DNA from 4 places in the Streptomyces sp. NBC_00104 genome. Region 1 is predicted to be linked to each of the others. Evidence: riboswitches for the same ligand, from Rfam matches in the RefSeq annotation. Region 1 holds a riboswitch; each other region holds the start of a gene.
The links. Region 1 has a riboswitch for cobalamin ahead of OG272_RS10940 (cobalamin biosynthesis protein). Riboswitches for the same ligand answer to the same signal wherever they lie in the genome.
Positions count from the first base shown of each region.

Region 1 (4,195 bases):
TGCCCCAGGTCTGCCCGACCCGGCAGCCGTCCAGGCCGTGTCCGTCGTCGTCGGAGATGAACGCCTCTCCGCCCAGGACTTCGGCGACCCCGTGATGGATCTCGTACCCCTGGACCGGCTCCCCGAGGGCTTCCCCGACGGGCCGCGTGAGCGTCTTCTCCCGGGCGAACCGTACGCGCACGGGAAGCACCCCGAGCCCGTCCACGTGCCCCCGCCGACTCTCGACGTCGTCCTCGATGTGCTGTCCGAGCAGCTGGAACCCACCGCAGATGCCGAGCACCGGCCGCCCCTGGGCGGCCCTGCGCACCAGGGCGTCGGCGAGACCGCGCTCCCGCAGCCACTCCAACGCCCGGACCGTGCCCCGGGTCCCCGGAACGACGACGAGGTCGGCGTCGGCCAACTCCTCGGCCCGGTCCACGAACCGCACCACGACACCGGGTTCGGCGGCGAGCGCGTCCACATCGGTGAAGTTGGACATCAGCGGAACCGCGCACACGGCGACCCGCAGCACGTCCTCCCCGACGGGCGGCGCCACGTTCGACTCCCGGACCGTCCCGCGCAGCGAGATCCGGAGCCCGTCCTCCTCGTCGATCCCGAGCCCGTGCCGGAACGGCAGCACACCGTACGTCCGCCGCCCGGTGAGCCCGTGCAGCATGTCGAGCCCCGGCTCCAGCAGGGAGGCGTCCCCCCGGAACTTGTTGACGAGGAACCCGGCGACGAGGGCCTGATCCTCGGGCGAGAGCAGCGCGACGGTCCCGAAGAAGGACGCGAAGACCCCGCCACGGTCGATGTCACCGACGACGAGCACGGGAAGCCCGGCGTTCCGGGCGATCCCCATGTTGACGATGTCGGTCCGCCGCAGATTGATCTCGGCGGGGGAGCCGGCCCCCTCACAGATCACCGCGTCATACGTGCCCCGCAACTCGGCGAGACACTCCAACACGGTCCCGAGCAGCCGCTGTTGCCGCCCCCCGTGATACCCGCGCGCACTCATCTCCCCCACGGGCTTCCCCAGCAGCACGACCTGACTGCTCCGCTCACCCCCGGGCTTCAGCAGCACGGGGTTCATGAGCGCGCTGGGCTCGACACGACAGGCCTGCGCCTGCATGGCCTGAGCCCGCCCGATCTCGGCGCCCTCCTTCGTCACGAAGGAATTGAGCGACATGTTCTGCGCCTTGAACGGCGCGACCTTCACACCCTGCCGCACGAGCCACCGGCAGATCCCGGCGGTGACCACACTCTTCCCGGCATCGGAAGTGGTCCCGGCGACGAGCAGTCCGCCACTCATCCCTGACTCCTCACCTTCGGTGCCGCGAGCCGTGACATCCGGCCCCGCAGCGCCGCCGCACCCGCACTGACCCCCCAGGCGAGCCAACTCACCCGCCGGGACAACCGAACAGCCCGCTCGATGTCCGCCACGCGCACAGCCCGCCCCTCCCCATTCAGCACAGGCCGGTGCTCGACCCGCCCCCCGTACGACAACGTGCCCCCCAACCGCACTCCGAGCGCCCCCGCGAACGACGCCTCCACCGGCCCCGCGTTGGGACTCGGATGCTTCCCCGCGTCCGCCCGCCAGGCGCGAACGGCCCCCCGGGCATCCCCGCCGGCGCCCGCGGCCAGTACCGCGGTCAGCCGAGCCCCCGGCCATCCCGCCACGTCGTCCAGCCGCGCGGAGGCCCACCCGTACCGCCGGTACCGCTCCGACCGATGCCCGACCATGGCGTCCAACGTGTTGACGGCCCGAAACCCCACCAGCCCGGGCACCCCGCCGACAGCGCCCCACACGAGCGCCCCCACGACCGCGTCCGACGTGTTCTCGGCGACGGACTCCACGACAGCCCGCGCGATCCCGTCCGCGTCGAGTGCCTGGGGATCCCGCCCGCACAGATGGGGCAACCGCGTCCGCGCGCCCTCGACGTCCCCCGCTTCGAGGGACCGCCCGATCGCCCGCGCCTCCCGCCCCAGCGAAGTCCCCCCGACGACGGCCCAGGTGGCGGCGGCGGTCAACCCGACGGAGGCGACCCGCGACGGTCGTACGGCGGCCGCCGCGACGGCCCCCAGTGCCACGGCGCCACCCGCGCACACCGCGGTGTGCAGCGCGCCCCACCCCCGGTGGTCCCGCCACAGCACCCGCTCCACCGCGCCGGCGGCTCGCCCGAACGCGGCGACCGGATGCCCCCGGCGCGGATCGCCGAGCAGCAGATCACCGAGGAGCCCGGCGGCGGCGCCGTACGCGAACACGCGATCGGCACACACCGGTTCAGCCGATCACGGGGTCGGGCAATGAGCGGGCGCTGAGACCCGACGGGCAGCCGCACAGGGCGCACATGGCGATATGTCCTCACTCAGGGTGTCCACGCCCTGGTTCGACGAGACCGACGGCGAGAGTTCCTGGCTCCCGGGGGGTTCTTCCCCGGTGACAGTGGCGGGACCGCGCCGGACTCGCACCGGCTTCCTCTCCTGCCGTCGTACATGGCCCCGGCAGTCCACCACGCCCCTGGAAGACCCGTCAACTTGCTGTTGACCTGCGGCGCAGCGGTGTGCTCAGCCCCACACCGCCGAAATATCGCCAGACGCCCGAATCGGCTCTTTCCGCGCTCTTCCACGGCGAGTAAGACGGGAACACTTGAGGGAACGGCAGTACGAAGACTGAGCGCCTGGTACGGCCGGCCCTCCGTCACGTCCGCGCGGCGGCTGGGCAAGGCGCTCGGGTCGTCGAGACGGACGCCGTGTCGGTGTGCTGACCTTTGAGTGGAGGCCGGAGTGTTCGAGAGGATGTCTGAGACGCGGACTTGGATCAAGAGCAGCCATTCAGGCGATCCCAGCCTCTGTGTGGAAGCGTCGTTCGAGGAGAGCCGGATTCTGGTGCGTGACTCAAACTCGAAGAAGAACGCTGTGCTCTCCTTCCGTCACGCCGCGTGGTGTGGTTTTCTGGCGGGGCTTGTGGACCCGGGAGCGGACGGTTCTTGAAGAACCGTTCGGGGGACGGGAGGTACACGCGATGGAAGATCGGACCAAGGGATCCGCCTCGGCGCATGCGAGGACATCCAGGGACAGGCGGACGCGGTTGTCCGCCGCGGCCCCCCTGGCGCTCTTCAGCATGGTGGCCGGCGTCCTGTCCGTCGGAGTCGGCGCGCTCGCCGCTCTGCTGGTGCCGGGGGCGGAGGCGCGAGGCCTCGTCTGGCTGACGGTGACCGCCCTCATCGCCGCGGGAGCGGGTCTGTGGTGGGGGCTGACTCCGGTCACGGAGCGGCTCAGGGTGCTGGACCGGGCCCTGGCCGGGGTTCGGCCGCGGGATCCGGAGCGGCACTGAGTCCGGTGGGCCGCGAGGCGTCGGCGCGGGCGCGCAGTGCCTTGCCGAGCCCTGCGGCGAGCGAGGTCAGCAGGGCGGCGCCGAGTGCTCCGGTGATCGCCGTGGTGAGTGGTGCCGCGGCTCCCAGCTGAGTGGTGGGCAGGACCCGGCCCGCCACGGCGATGCTCAGTAACAGCACGCTCGCGCAGAACGTGCCCAGCAGCATACGGACCGACATGAGCCGTATCTCGCCGTCGACCCGGGCGCTCTCCACCCGGATGAGCGCCTCCGCCCACTCCTGTCGCTGCATGGCGTACGACTTGAGTGTGCAGTCGTCCAGTGCGGTCGTCCCCTCGGGATCGGGGGAGTCCGGTGGGGGAGAACCGCCCGGATCTCCGTTGCCGGGCGCGGCGCGGCGCGCGGTGAGCCGCCTCCACCATTCTCGTCCGAAGACCGCCATCGGCCCTCCCCCGTGTCCGCCCGGGCGTCCCGTCCCGGGGCTCAGTCGTTGTCCAGGCTCTCCTTGACCGTGTCGAGGAACTCGATCATCCGGTCACCGTCGTACGCCTTGTCACTGATGTCCGCGAAGCACTCCTGGTAGCGCACCGTGAGGTCGAGGTCGTCACGGTTCGACAACCCGCCGCTGGGGCCCTCCAGGTACAGCAGGTCGTCGTCGTCCTTGAAACCGAGCAGGATGAACGGGCTGAGGGTGCTGAAGTGGGCTCCCACCGTGAACGGCAGGAGCCGGATGCCCATCTGCGGACGCCGGGACAGGGTCGTGATGTGCTCCAGTTGCCGGCGCATCACCCTGGGGCCGCCGATCACGCGCCGTACGGCGGCTTCGTCCAGGACGATCTCGACGCGCGGCCCGGTCTCGGAGTCGAGGTACCGCTCCTGTCGCGC
Region 1 covers NZ_CP108215.1:2,517,330-2,521,524, reverse strand. Annotated here, with positions in the region: gene OG272_RS10945 (cobyric acid synthase) at 1-1,288, opposite strand, end outside; gene OG272_RS10940 (cobalamin biosynthesis protein) at 1,285-2,256, opposite strand; cobalamin riboswitch at 2,365-2,507, opposite strand; gene OG272_RS10935 (DUF397 domain-containing protein) at 2,776-2,970, shown strand; gene OG272_RS10930 (hypothetical protein) at 3,068-3,313, shown strand; gene OG272_RS10925 (hypothetical protein) at 3,255-3,752, opposite strand; gene OG272_RS10920 (helix-turn-helix transcriptional regulator) at 3,794-4,195, opposite strand, start outside.

Region 2 (4,195 bases), 1.8 Mb from region 1:
GCGCGGGCACCCCGGCCTTCACCAGGCGCGGCAGCAGGTCCGACATGGGCGTGGTGAAGGCGAACAGGAGTACGCCCAAGGAGGCGGCCGAGGTGCGCAGCATCAGCTCCCCGGCGCGGACGGGTCCGCCCTCGGCCAGGGCCACGAAGCCGTCCGGTCCGCCGACCTGGACGAGCAGCGGCAGCGCGCCGGTCACGCAGAAGCCCAACGGCACCCGGTAGGCGCGCCACAGCCGGCGGCCGGGCACGCCCGCCGGGCCCAGCAGCACGACGAGCGCGGTCAGCAGGACCAGGGCCGCGCCGGGCCAGGGCGGCAGGGAGATCGCGAGCACGGTGAGGCCGAGCCCGAGCACGGCCTTGTCCACGGGATGGCGGCGGCGCCAGCGACTGCTGTGCGCCGCCGCGTCGATCGGCAGCACGGGGGATCAGACCCTCCCGGCGGGGGACTCCCCGGTACCACCGGACGAGCCTTCGTCACCGGCCGCGGCCTTGGGGGCCGTCGCGGCTGCCGTGGTGGCCGCGACCGTCGCGCTCACCGGGGCCGCCGAAGCCGCAGGGGCCGCCGTGTCGGTGTCCCCGGCCGCGTCCAGGTGCGCGCGGGCCCGTGCCTCGCCCTGGCGCCGGCCGCGGCGGATACCGAAGTAGTAGGCGAGGACGCCCGCGCCGAGGGCGGCCTGGAGGGAGAACAGCGCCGACTCGATCTCACCGGAGGGCGGCTCGTACAGGGGCGAGAACCACGGCTCGTAGTCCGGCTCGATCTCCGTGATCGCCGTCTCCGCCTCGCCGTCGGACCCCGTGAAGGGCTCCTCCTTGTGGTCGCCGAGGCCGAGGGCCAGCGGCAGGACGGCGAGCGCGGCCACGACGACCAGCAGCAGAAGGTTGATCTTCGTGTTCCGGTTCATCGGGCCACCGTCTCCGTCTCGGTCTCGGTCCGGTTCCGCTTTCCGCCGGTCAGGAGCACGCCGAGCCGGGTCAGTTCGCCCTTGCTCGACTGCACCAGCAGACGCATCACCAGCACGGTGAGGAGACCCTCGCTGACCGCGAGCGGGAGCTGGGTGACGGCGAAGATCGAGCCGAACTTGCCGAGCGCGCCCAGGAAGCCGCTGCTCGGGTCGGGGAACGCGAGCGCCAGCTGCACGCTGGTGACGCAGTAGGTGACCAGGTCGGCGACGAACGCGCCGAAGAACACCGTGACCATCAGCGGCACGTCGAAGCGCCGCAGCAGCCGGTAGACGGCGTAACCCGCCCAGGGGCCGGCGATCGCCATCGAGAAGACGTTGGCGCCGAGCGTGGTCAGACCGCCGTGCGCGAGCAGCAGCGCCTGGAAGAGCAGGGTGATGGTGCCCAGTACCGCCATGATCGGCGGACGGAACAGGATGGCGCCCAGTCCGGTGCCCGTGGGGTGGGAACAACTCCCGGTGACCGACGGCAGCTTCAGCGCGGACAGGACGAAGGTGAAGGCCCCCGAGGCACCGAGCAGCAGCGTGCTCTCGGGATGCTCCCTGACCTCACGGGTGAGTGAACGTACTCCGTGGACGACGAACGGCGCGGACGCTACGCCCCAGGCGATCGCGTGCGCCGGAGGAAGGAAACCCTCGGCTATGTGCATGGCTCAGCAGACCCTCTCCAGCACCTCGTGGATGGTTGACGCGCCTTGGCCGGTCTCCTGGCTTACGGGTACCACCGCCCGTGCTCCGCCTTCCCGGGTCACAAGGACCCAGTGGCTGCCCGCGAGGGCCGGAGCCGGACTTCCCGATCACAGTGGCGAGGGCCGCACCGGCATGACACCGGATTTCCCGTTCACCAAGGCGTGGTGACAGTAGTGCCCACATAAGGACGCTGACAAGCGGAGCCGAGGGGCGCGCGGGCGCCGTGCAACAGCTCACACCCCGGCGCACGCCTCGCGGACCTCACACCCCACACGAGCGCGCACGACGACGGCAGGTGGCCGGAACCGCTCGCACACCTGGTCGCCCTTGGCCACGGGTCCCGCCCTGCGCTTGAATTCATCCTTCACGCCGCCGGCACAGGGAGTCGCAGTGCACCGCCCGACCTTGATACACCGTTCGCGCCGTCTCGGCGTTCTCACCGCAGCCGCGTTCGCGCTCGCCGTCGCAGGCGCGGGTCCGGCCGCGGCCCATACGGAGGTCGAGGCGGAGGGTGCGCGTGCCCTGGACCAGAACGTCGAACTGACCTTCTTGGCGGAGTCGGAGTCCTCCGCCGCCGGCATCACCAAGCTGGAGGTGATCCTGCCCGAGGGCCTCGTCCCCGCCGACATCACCTACAAGGAGGGTCCCGACGGCTGGAAGTTCACCCCCACCGGCCGGGGCTACACCGTCTCGGGTGCGAAGCTCGCGGTGGGGGAGGACGCCGAATACGTCGTCACCGTACGGCAGTTGCCCGACGCCAAGTCGCTGGTCTTCAAGACCCTGCAGTCGTACAGCGACGGCAAGGTGGACCGCTGGATCGAACTGGAGGAATCCGAGGGGGACGGCCACGGCCACGGTCACCCGGCGCCCCGCCTGGACCTGAAGGCCGCGGCGCCCGGTGCCGAACTCGTCAGCCCCACCCCCTCGGCCGAACCCACGACGGCCTCCCCCTCGCCCTCGCCCGAAACGAGCGCCGAGACCTCCACGCCGTCGGCCGAGCCCGCGGCAGACGGCACCGACGGGGACGACGGCCTTCCCGTCGCCGCCCTCCTCGGCATCGGCGCGGCCGTCCTCCTCGCGCTCGGCGGTGGGGTGTGGTGGTTCCGGTCCCGCCGGGGCGGCGCCGCCTGACAGGTCCGCCCGCGCGGGGCTCGTGCGACCGCACCGTCCTCCGGGAGACCCTGGCCTGACCGAAATGTGGCACGGGCTTTACTGCGACCTGCTTGCAGCTGCCAGCCCGCCGCACCAGGCTGATGGGGTTCGACGACACGGACGCGGCACGACGAGTAAGGCGCATGCCCCATGGCTCCTGTTACCGACACCGCCCCCTCGGCCACCGCCGGGACGGGCGGTTTCCCCTGGCGTCGGATCCGCGCCTCGATGACACCCGGGGAGCGGGCGAGCCTGGGCGGGATGGCCGGGCTCATCCTGGCGCTGCATCTCATCGGCTGGTTCACGCTGGTGGTGATCGTCGCCCCCGAGCACTACGGCGTCGGCAGCAGGACCTTCGGAATCGGCATGGGCGTCACCGCCTACACCCTGGGCATGCGGCACGCCTTCGACGCCGACCACATCGCCGCCATCGACAACACCACCCGCAAACTGATGGGCGAGGGACAGCGCCCGCTGTCGGTCGGCTTCTGGTTCTCCCTCGGACACTCGTCGATCGTCCTCGCCCTCACCTTCCTGCTCACCCTCGGCGTCAAGACGCTCGCCGGACCGGTCCGGAACGACGACTCCGCACTGCACGACATCACCGGCTGGATCGGCACCACCGTCTCGGGGACGTTCCTGTACGTCATCGCGATCATCAATCTGGTGATCATGGTGGGCATCTGGAAGGTGTTCCGCGAGATGCGCTCGGGCGCCTTCGACGAGGCCGCCCTGGAAGAGCGGCTGAACAGCCGGGGCTTCATGAACCGGCTCCTCGGACGGCTGATGAAGTCGATCACCAAGCCGTGGCAGATGCTCCCGCTGGGCCTGCTCTTCGGACTCGGCTTCGACACGGCGACCGAGGTCGCGCTCCTCGTCCTGGCCGGTTCGGGCGCGGCCTCCGGGCTGCCCTGGTACGCGATCCTGTGCCTGCCGATCCTGTTCGCGGCCGGTATGTCCCTCCTGGACACGATCGACGGCTCGTTCATGAACTTCGCCTACGGCTGGGCCTTCTCCCAGCCGGTCCGCAAGGTCTACTACAACCTGATCATCACCGGCCTCTCGGTGGCCGTCGCCCTCGTCATCGGCACGGTCGAACTGCTCGGCCTCGTCGCCGAGAAGGCGCGTCTGCACGGCACGTTCTGGGACCGGGTCTCCGGCCTCGACCTCAACACCGTCGGCTATGTCGTCGTCGGCCTGTTCTTCGTCACCTGGGCGGTCGCCCTGCTGGTGTGGAGGTTCGGGCGGATCGAGGAGAAGTGGACGACGGGCTGAACACCCACCCGCGCCCCAACCGCGCCCCGCCCATGGCCTCGGCATACGAATCGGTCTCGATCCGTGGCACGACCTGGGGCGCCGATGACGATCACGCCATCATGAGGCCATGAACCGGCC
Region 2 covers NZ_CP108215.1:742,971-747,165, reverse strand. Annotated here, with positions in the region: gene cbiQ (cobalt ECF transporter T component CbiQ) at 1-418, opposite strand, end outside; gene OG272_RS03175 (energy-coupling factor ABC transporter substrate-binding protein) at 425-901, opposite strand; gene OG272_RS03170 (energy-coupling factor ABC transporter permease) at 898-1,608, opposite strand; cobalamin riboswitch at 1,638-1,844, opposite strand; gene OG272_RS03165 (DUF1775 domain-containing protein) at 2,039-2,779, shown strand; gene OG272_RS03160 (HoxN/HupN/NixA family nickel/cobalt transporter) at 2,951-4,075, shown strand; gene OG272_RS03155 (substrate-binding domain-containing protein) at 4,185-4,195, shown strand, end outside.
Region 2: linked by a shared signal. The riboswitch ahead of OG272_RS03170 (energy-coupling factor ABC transporter permease) and the one ahead of OG272_RS10940 (cobalamin biosynthesis protein) in region 1 are both predicted to bind cobalamin.

Region 3 (4,195 bases), 710 kb from region 1:
GCACGTCCCCGTCGGACGGCCGCGCGGTCGACGGCCCCTGCGTGGCAAACGCCCAGGCCGAACCGTCCCGCTCCCAGAAGGACCAGTAGCGGTAGGCGGCTGCATGGGCCAGCCCCACGCTCCCCAGCACGAGCAGGACGCCGCAGAGCAGGAGCAACACACCGCGCGGCCGGGGCGCGAGCGCCGAGACCGACGACCTCGCGTCCGTCGACGGCGCGCTCCACGGCAACGCGGCGGACGGGAGCGGAAGCGCCGCCGACCGCACCGCGCCCGCCGGCATCGCACTCGGCGCCGACGGGCTCAACGGCCACGCGTCCACCGAAGTCGGGCCCATCGAAGTCGGGCCCATCGAAGTCGGGCCCATCGAAGTCAGGCCCATCGAAGTCGGGCCCACCGACATCGCGCCCGTCGCCACGGCAGTCGACCGCCGCGCGGCGGCCCTCCGGCGGCCGGTCACGCCTGCCGCCGCTTCCTCAGCACGACCCCGACGACCCCCACAGCGACGGCGACGACGGCGGCGAGCCCGAGCCCGATCGCCCACCACGCACCCGCACCCGCACCGAGACCGTCGCCGTCCTCCTCCCCGGCGGCCGCGTCGTCGTGCGGCACGGAGGAGTAGTCGTCCACGTCACGCGCCGGACCGGTGTCCTTCAGCTGGGCCACGAGGTCGGCGCCGCCGAAGTCGCGCGGATCCTCGCCGGAGGCATGCGCGGCGAAGACGAGCTGGGCGTACGCGGCCGGCCCGGCCTTGGCAGCCCAGGCACCGTAGTTCTTCTCCAGCCAGGCGAGCGGCTTCTCGGTCGCGTCCGCATCCCCGGCGGCGGCGAGCGCGACGACCGCGTCGGCGGTGTTGCCGTGGTCGGGCTGATCCTCCGCCCCCGCGAGCGCGGACTTCAGGTAACCGTCGGCGGCGAGGACACCGGCCAGGTGGACGGCCCCGTTGTGGGCCAGATCCTCGGGGGAGTCACCCGCGACGCACTCCCCGGCGAAAGCCGCCCGAGTCCCCGCCGCACTCTCTCCCTCGGCCACGAAGCCCTCACCCAGGCTGCCGAGCACGGCGGCAGCCGTGGCATCGGCGTTCGCGGCGAGACCACCCTTCTTGTCGGGCTGGTAGGCGAAGGCGCCGGCGTCCTTCCCCTCACCCTTGCCATCCGCGCCATCCGCGCCATCCGCGCCACCCCGGCCCTTCTTCTCCCCGTCCTCCCCGTCCTTCCCATCCCCGCAGGGGAGGGCGAGGGCGCGGAGGGCGTCGTAGGGGGAGTTGCCGTTCCTCTCCTGCTTCTCGGGGGCGCCGCCCACGGCGGTCAGCGCGCCGATCACGACGGACGTCGAGTTCGCGTCGCTGGGCCCGCCGGCGGTGTAGCCCCAGCCGCCGTCCTTGTTCTGGTTCTCCTTCAGCCACCGCACGGCCCGCCCGGCCTCGGCGTCCCGCCCGCCGACCGCGGCGAGCGCCTGCACCGCGGCGGCCGTGCTGTTGGTGTCGACGGCAGTCTTGGCGTCGCACGGCGCGGTGGCGTCGGCCCGGTACGCCGCGAACGCCCCGCTCGCGCACTGCTGCCCGACGAGCCACTCCACCGCCCCGGCACCCGGCTTCTCCCCCACGGTGTCCAGCGCGAGCAGGGCGAGGGACTGCCGCCAGACACCGTCGTACGTGGGGTCGGTGGAGCCGTACAGACCGGTGGGGGTCGCCTGCGACGCCGAGGCGGAGGGAGCGGCGGAGACATCGGAAGCCGCCTCAGAAGATGCGGAAGTCGCGTCAGGAGATGCGGAGGTCGCGTCATTGGCGAGGGCCACCGGCGCGAAGCCGGTACCGAGTCCCGTACCGAGTCCCGTACCGAGCCCGGTTGTGACGGCCAGTACGGCGACTACCGCTGCGCTGCGGCGGACATTCATGATCGGCGGCTGCCTCTCCCTGACGGGGAGCCGGGCGGCACGGCGAAGCGCCGGGCGGCTCGGCTCCGTATTCCTCGACGGTGCCGTACACCGGCGGGCCGCCGGTGATGCGAGCCGGTCACGGTTCCGCACAGGGCAGTCCGACTCGCCGCCCCCTTGCCGGGGTCGGCTCACGGTTGCGGGTCAGCGCCGGATTTGCACCGGCTTCCCCCTGTACGGGTGTGATGACGACCCGGTCACTCTACCTGTCGGTAGCCAAAAGCCTGAGGGCCGTCTGTGCGCCGGGATAGGTTCGCGCCATGCGTACGGGGAGACTGCTCGGGTCGGGGCGCACGGCCGACGTGTACGAACTCCACGCCGACGAAGGCGAGTCCGCGACGGAAGCGCCCGTCGCCGTCACCGGCGAGGGCACCGCCGGTGCCCTCGCCGTACGGGACGCCCGTGACGCAACCGACAGCCCTACCGAACCCGGCCGACGCGACGTCACCGGCGGCCCTGGCAGCCGTGCCGGAGTCGGCGGTCCCGGAGGTCCGGGCAGCCGTGCCGGAGTCGGCGGTCCCGGAGGTCCGGGCAGCCGTGCCGGAGTCGACGGCCCCGGCGGTCCCGGAGGCCCTGGCAACCGCCTCGGAGTCGACGGCCCCGGGCGGCCGGGCGGCCCCACCGCGGCCTGGGTGCTGCGGCGTTACCGTGACGACTGGGGTGACGCGGCTGCCGAGGCCGAGGTCATGGAGTACGTGCGGAGCCACGGTTACCCCGTTCCGCGCGTGCGCTCGGCGACCCGTACGGAGATGGTGCTGGAGCGGCTGTCCGGCCCGACCATGCTGGAGGCCGTCGCCGCCGGCCTGCTGGACCCGGCGCAGACCGGCGCCACCCTGGCCCGCCTCCTCCACGCCCTCCACGCCCTCCCGCCCCGCGACGGCCACGCCCCCTCGGCGCCCCGCGACGGCCACGCCCCCTCGGCGCCCCGCGACGGCCACGCCACCTCGGCGCCCCGCGACGACGACGCCCCCTCCGCACTCCGCGACGACGACACCCCCTCCGTGTCGCCCCGCGACGACGACACCCCCTCCACGTCGCCCCGCGCCCCGGCCACCCGCGTCCTCCACCTGGATCTGCACCCCGAGAACGTCATCGTCACGCCCCAGGGTCCCCAGGTCATCGACTGGAGCACCGCCGAGGAGGGGCCGCCCGGCCTTGACTGGGGCATCTCCGCGATGATCCTCGCCCAAGTCGCCGTCGACTCCGCCGACTTCCGCGCGGAGATGGCCCGCGCCACCCTCGTCTCCCTCCTCGCCCACCAGCACGACGGCCCCTCCGCCCTGACGGAAGAGGGCCTCGTCGAGGCGAGGCGACGCCGGGCGGCCAACCCGACGATGACCATGCGCGAAGTGGAACTCATGGGAGTCGCGGAGGAGTTGATCCGTTCCCTCACGGATCCGGGGCCGACGGCCTGAGGGCACGACGGCCTGAGGGCACGACGGCCTGAGGGCACGACGGCCTGAGGCGACGACAGCCTGAGGCGACGACGGCCTGAGGGCACGGCCGGCCGGATGCCTGCGCACCGCACGCGCCCGCGACAGCGTCACCACCCCCAGGACGCCAGTCCCGATGAACGCCCCCTCACACCGCCACATACGTAACGGGGTTGCTCCCTTCCACCGCCTCCGCCCGACCCAGCTTCACCAGCCGCCGTAGATGCGCCTCCGCCTCGGAGACCGCGATGTTGCGGGAGGTGAAGGGAATGTCGGGCCAGGGGCGGTTCCACTCCATGCGTTCGGCGAGTTGCCAGGGGGTGAGGGGCGAGGCGAGGAGGGCGAGCAGGTCGGCGAGGCGGGACTCGTGGTGGGCCAGCAACTCCCGTACGCGGGCGGCGGCGTCGGTGAACGCGTACTGGTGGGCCGGGAGGACCTCGGCGGGGGCGAGACGGCCGACGCGTTCCAGGGAGTCGAGGTAGTCGCCGAGAGGGTCGGTGACCGTGTCGTCGTCCGGGTCCTCGTAGAGGCCGATGTGCGGACTGATCTCGGGGAGGAGGTGGTCCCCGGAGAACAGGCGTCCGTGGCCCGGGAGTCGGGAGGGATGCGCCTCCTCCAGGTGGAGGCAGACGTGGCCGGGCGTGTGCCCCGGCGTCCAGATCGCGCGGACGCGGCGGCCGGGGAGGCCGAGGAGTTCGCCGGGGACGATCTCCCGGTCGGGGAGCGCGGGGGAGAAACCCGGCAGGGCGCGGGGGCGGCGAGGGGTGCGGAGAGAGGCGAGGTGTTCCTCGGGGGCGCCCGCGGCCGTGAGTTTGTCCGTCATGTAGGAG
Region 3 covers NZ_CP108215.1:3,229,087-3,233,281, reverse strand. Annotated here, with positions in the region: gene OG272_RS14025 (SCO2322 family protein) at 1-334, opposite strand, end outside; gene OG272_RS14020 (prenyltransferase/squalene oxidase repeat-containing protein) at 454-1,893, opposite strand; cobalamin riboswitch at 2,010-2,144, opposite strand; gene OG272_RS14015 (phosphotransferase family protein) at 2,193-3,347, shown strand; gene OG272_RS14010 (MBL fold metallo-hydrolase) at 3,514-4,195, opposite strand, start outside.
Region 3: linked by a shared signal. The riboswitch ahead of OG272_RS14020 (prenyltransferase/squalene oxidase repeat-containing protein) and the one ahead of OG272_RS10940 (cobalamin biosynthesis protein) in region 1 are both predicted to bind cobalamin.

Region 4 (4,195 bases), 7.4 Mb from region 1:
TCCGTTCGCCCCGGGGGTGACCGCAGCGGCGCTCGCATCCGGACCAGTACAGGGGGAGTCCGGCGCGTCCGGCCGCGTCGAGGCTTCCGGTCGCGTCCGCCCGTACGTCCGCCAGGGACTTGGCGCAGCCGGGCCGCCCGATACAGGCGCCGACGCGCAGCCAGGGGGAGGCGGGATCGGTGACGAGGCCGGTCACGGAGAGCCGGGCGAGCGCGTCGGACGCCTCGTCCTCGCTCATGCCCGGCGTGGGGACGACGACTCCGCGCCACGGGGTCAGCCGCAGTTCACGGCGGGAGGTCGCGGACGCGAGGTGCGTCAACTCGCGCCACTGGAGGGCGGTCAGCCGACCGAGGGGTGCGTGTACGCACAGAGCGTCGCCGGCGGCTCCGGGGGGCGGGCCCTCGGCTTCGACCGTGGTCGTCCCGGTCCGGGCCCGGCTCACGGCGTCGATGCCGTCGGCGGCCAGACGTGCGCGGATCAGGCTGAGCAACTCGCTCTGGAAGGGGAGTTCGGTCACACGCCAGACCCGGGAACCGCTCTCCCGCGCGGCCTCCACGAACGTCTCGGCGGCCGTGAGCGCGGCCCGGGGAGCGTCCTCGGCGGCCATCGACAGGACCTCGTCGGCCGTTCCGAGGGCCAGCAGCGCACTGCCGTCCCCGGCCGCCCGGACGGTCACATCGGCGTCGAGCCCGGCCACATCCCCGCGCCCGTCGTCGAGCGCGAACAGGAACCGGCCCGACAGCTCCCGCGCCGCCTCGCTCGCGCACAGCGCCGCGTCGAGGGCCGACAGCCAGGGCCGGACGTCGCGCAGACCCCGCCCGTCGAGGCCGGACAGGGGCGAGGCGACGATGTTGCGCACCCGTTCGTGCCCGGCGGAGGGCAACAGCCCGGCCGCGTCCAGCGACTCGGCCAGCGCGGCCCCGCAGCCGTCGGTCAGTCCCCGCAGCTGCACATTGCCGCGCGAGGTGAGGTGAAGATCACCGTCGCCGAGCCGTCGCGCCGCCTCGGCCAGCGCCTCGGCCTGGCGGACGGTCAGTACACCACCGGGGACCCGGACACGGGCCAGCGCCCCGTCGTCCGCCGCGTGCAGCCGCAGTGTCCCCGGGCAGGCGTCGCCACGGTCCCGTGTGACCGCTGTGGCCTGGGACGATGAACGCAGGGGAGGCGTGGACATGGCGGCGAGCATACCCACCGTCCCCACGGACGTATGCTCCGCCCTTTTGAGGCGACCCTTACTATGCTGTTTGGTGGATCATCCGGTCCGCCGACGCCACCACGGCGCTAGTGTCTGTCGTCACATTCCCGTCGTCGCCCGAAGGGCGGCCCCGCGGCGTCCGGTGCGTGCTCTCGGCGTGCCGGGCGAAAGACCTCGTACTGGACGTACTTGGGCTTTCGCCCGGTGCGGCGAGAGTGCGTGCCAGACGCCGCGGGGCAGACGGGAATGTGACGACAGACCCTAGGGGAGGAAGCCCGGTGTGAGTCCGGCGCGGTCCCGCCACTGTGAGCCCGTCCCAGGAGGGTCGGGCGAGCCAGGAACTCCCTTCCCCGTACCCCTCGGTCCCGCCCGAGCAGGGGAGACTCCGATCCGACACCGCCCGGGGCGCGGACCCCGAGGAAGGCCAGCCGCCGCATGCAGCCATCGCCCGGGGAGCGCTCCGCGCAGCCCCACATCCTGCTCCTGTCGACGTCCGACACCGACCTGCTCAGCGCCCGCGCGGCCGACGGCCCGGTCCCGTACCGCTTCGCCAACCCCTCCCGCCTCGCGCTGGAGGACCTCCCGGCCCTCCTCGACGGCGCCGGCCTGGTCGTCGTACGCCTCCTCGGCGGTATCCGCGCCTGGCAGGACGGTCTCGACCTGCTGCTCGCCGACGGCCGCCCCGTCGTCGTCCTCACCGGTGAACAGGCCCCCGACGCCCAGCTGATGGCCGCCTCCACGGTCCCCGTCGGTATCGCCGCCGAGGCCCACGCCTATCTCGCCCACGGCGGCCCCGCCAACCTGGAGCAGCTCGCCCGGTTCCTCTCCGACACGGTCCTGCTCACCGGCCATGGCTTCGACTCGCCCGCGCCCGCCCCGTCCTGGGGCCCGCTGGAGCGCACCCCACGCGCGGGCACCGACGGCCCGACCGTCGCCGTGCTCTACTACCGGGCCCACCACATGAGCGGCAACACCGCCTTCGTGGGTGCCCTGTGCGAGGCGATCGAGGACACGGGCGCCCGCGCGCTCCCGCTGTACGTGGCCTCCCTGCGTGCCCCCGAGCCCGAGCTGATCGAGGAGCTCCGCGCCGCCGACGCCATCGTCACCACCGTCCTCGCCGCGGGCGGCACCAAGCCCGCCGAGGCGTCGGCCGGCGGCGACGACGAGTCCTGGGACGCGGGCGCCCTCACTGGCCTCGACGTCCCGATCCTGCAGGCCCTGTGTCTGACCGGCTCGCGCGCCGCCTGGGAGGAGAACGACGAGGGCGTCTCCCCGCTCGACGCGGCCAGCCAGATCGCCGTCCCCGAGTTCGACGGCCGCCTGATCACCGTCCCGTTCTCGTTCAAGGAGATCGACGAGGACGGCCTCCCGGCCTACGTCGCCGACCCAGAGCGCGCCGCCCGCGTCGCCGGAATCGCCGTACGCCACGCGCGACTTCGGCACATCGCCAACGCCGACAAGCGCCTCGCGCTCGTCCTGTCCGCCTACCCGACCAAGCACTCCCGCATCGGCAACGCGGTCGGCCTGGACACCCCCGCCAGCGCGGTCGCCCTGCTGCGCCGACTCCGCGACGAGGGCTACGACTTCGGGGGCGCCGACGTCCCCGGACTGGCCTCCGGCGACGGCGACGAGCTGATCCGCGCGCTCATCGAGGCCGGTGGCCACGACCAGGACTGGCTCACCGAGGAGCAGCTGGCCCGCAACCCGGTCCGTATCCCGGCGGCCGACTACCGCCGCTGGTACGCCACGCTCCCCGAGGAGCTCCGCACCTCCGTCGAGGAGCACTGGGGCCCGGCCCCCGGTGAGATGTTCGTCGACCGCAGCCGCAACCCGGAGGGCGACATCGTCCTCGCGGCCCTCCGCTTCGGCAATCTGCTGATCCTCATCCAGCCCCCGCGCGGCTTCGGCGAGAACCCGATCGCGATCTACCACGACCCGGATCTCCCGCCCTCCCACCACTACCTGGCCGCCTACCGCTGGATCGCGGCCCGTGCCGACGACGGCGGCTTCGGCGCCGACGCGATGATCCACCTGGGCAAGCACGGCAACCTGGAGTGGCTGCCCGGCAAGAACGCGGGCCTGTCCGCCGCCTGCGGCCCCGACGCCGCCCTCGGCGACCTCCCCCTGGTCTACCCCTTCCTGGTCAACGACCCGGGCGAGGGCACCCAGGCCAAGCGCCGCGTCCACGCCACCCTCGTCGACCACCTGGTCCCCCCGATGGCCCGCGCCGACTCCTACGGCGACATCGCGCGCCTGGAGCAACTCCTCGACGAGTACGCCCAGATCTCCTCCATGGACCCGGCGAAGCTCCCGGCGATCCGCGCCCAGATCTGGACCCTCATCCAGGCCGCCAGGCTCGACCACGACCTCGGCCTGAACGACCGTCCGGAGGACGACGGCTTCGACGACTTCCTGCTGCACGTCGACGGCTGGCTGTGCGAGGTCAAGGACGCCCAGATCCGCGACGGTCTGCACGTCCTCGGCAACCCGCCGACCGGCGCCGACCACGTCAACCTGGTCCTCGCCGTCCTCCGCGCCCGCCAGATCTGGGGCGGCACCACGGCCCTGCCCGGCCTGCGCGAGGCCCTCGGCCTCGACGAGTCCGCCGCGACCCGCACCACCGCCGACGAGGCGGAGGCGAAGGCGCGCACGCTGGTCCAGGCGATGGAGGACGCGGGCTGGGACCCGGCCGCCGTCCCCACCGAGCACGGCGAACAGGTCGCCGCGATCCTGGAGTTCGCCGCCCGCGAGGTCGTGCCCCGGCTCGCCGCGACCACGGCCGAACTCGACCACAGCGTGCACGCCCTGAACGGCGGCTTCGTCCCGGCCGGCCCCTCGGGGTCACCCCTGCGGGGCCTGGTCAACGTCCTGCCGACGGGCCGCAACTTCTACTCCGTCGACCCCAAGGCCGTCCCCTCCCGCCTCGCCTGGGAGACGGGCCAGGCCCTCGCGGACTCCCTGCTGGAGCGCTACCGCGCCGACAACGGCGAATGGCCCACG
Region 4 covers NZ_CP108215.1:9,964,909-9,969,103, forward strand. Annotated here, with positions in the region: gene cobG (precorrin-3B synthase) at 1-1,186, opposite strand, end outside; cobalamin riboswitch at 1,434-1,560, shown strand; gene cobN (cobaltochelatase subunit CobN) at 1,631-4,195, shown strand, end outside.
Region 4: linked by a shared signal. The riboswitch ahead of cobN (cobaltochelatase subunit CobN) and the one ahead of OG272_RS10940 (cobalamin biosynthesis protein) in region 1 are both predicted to bind cobalamin.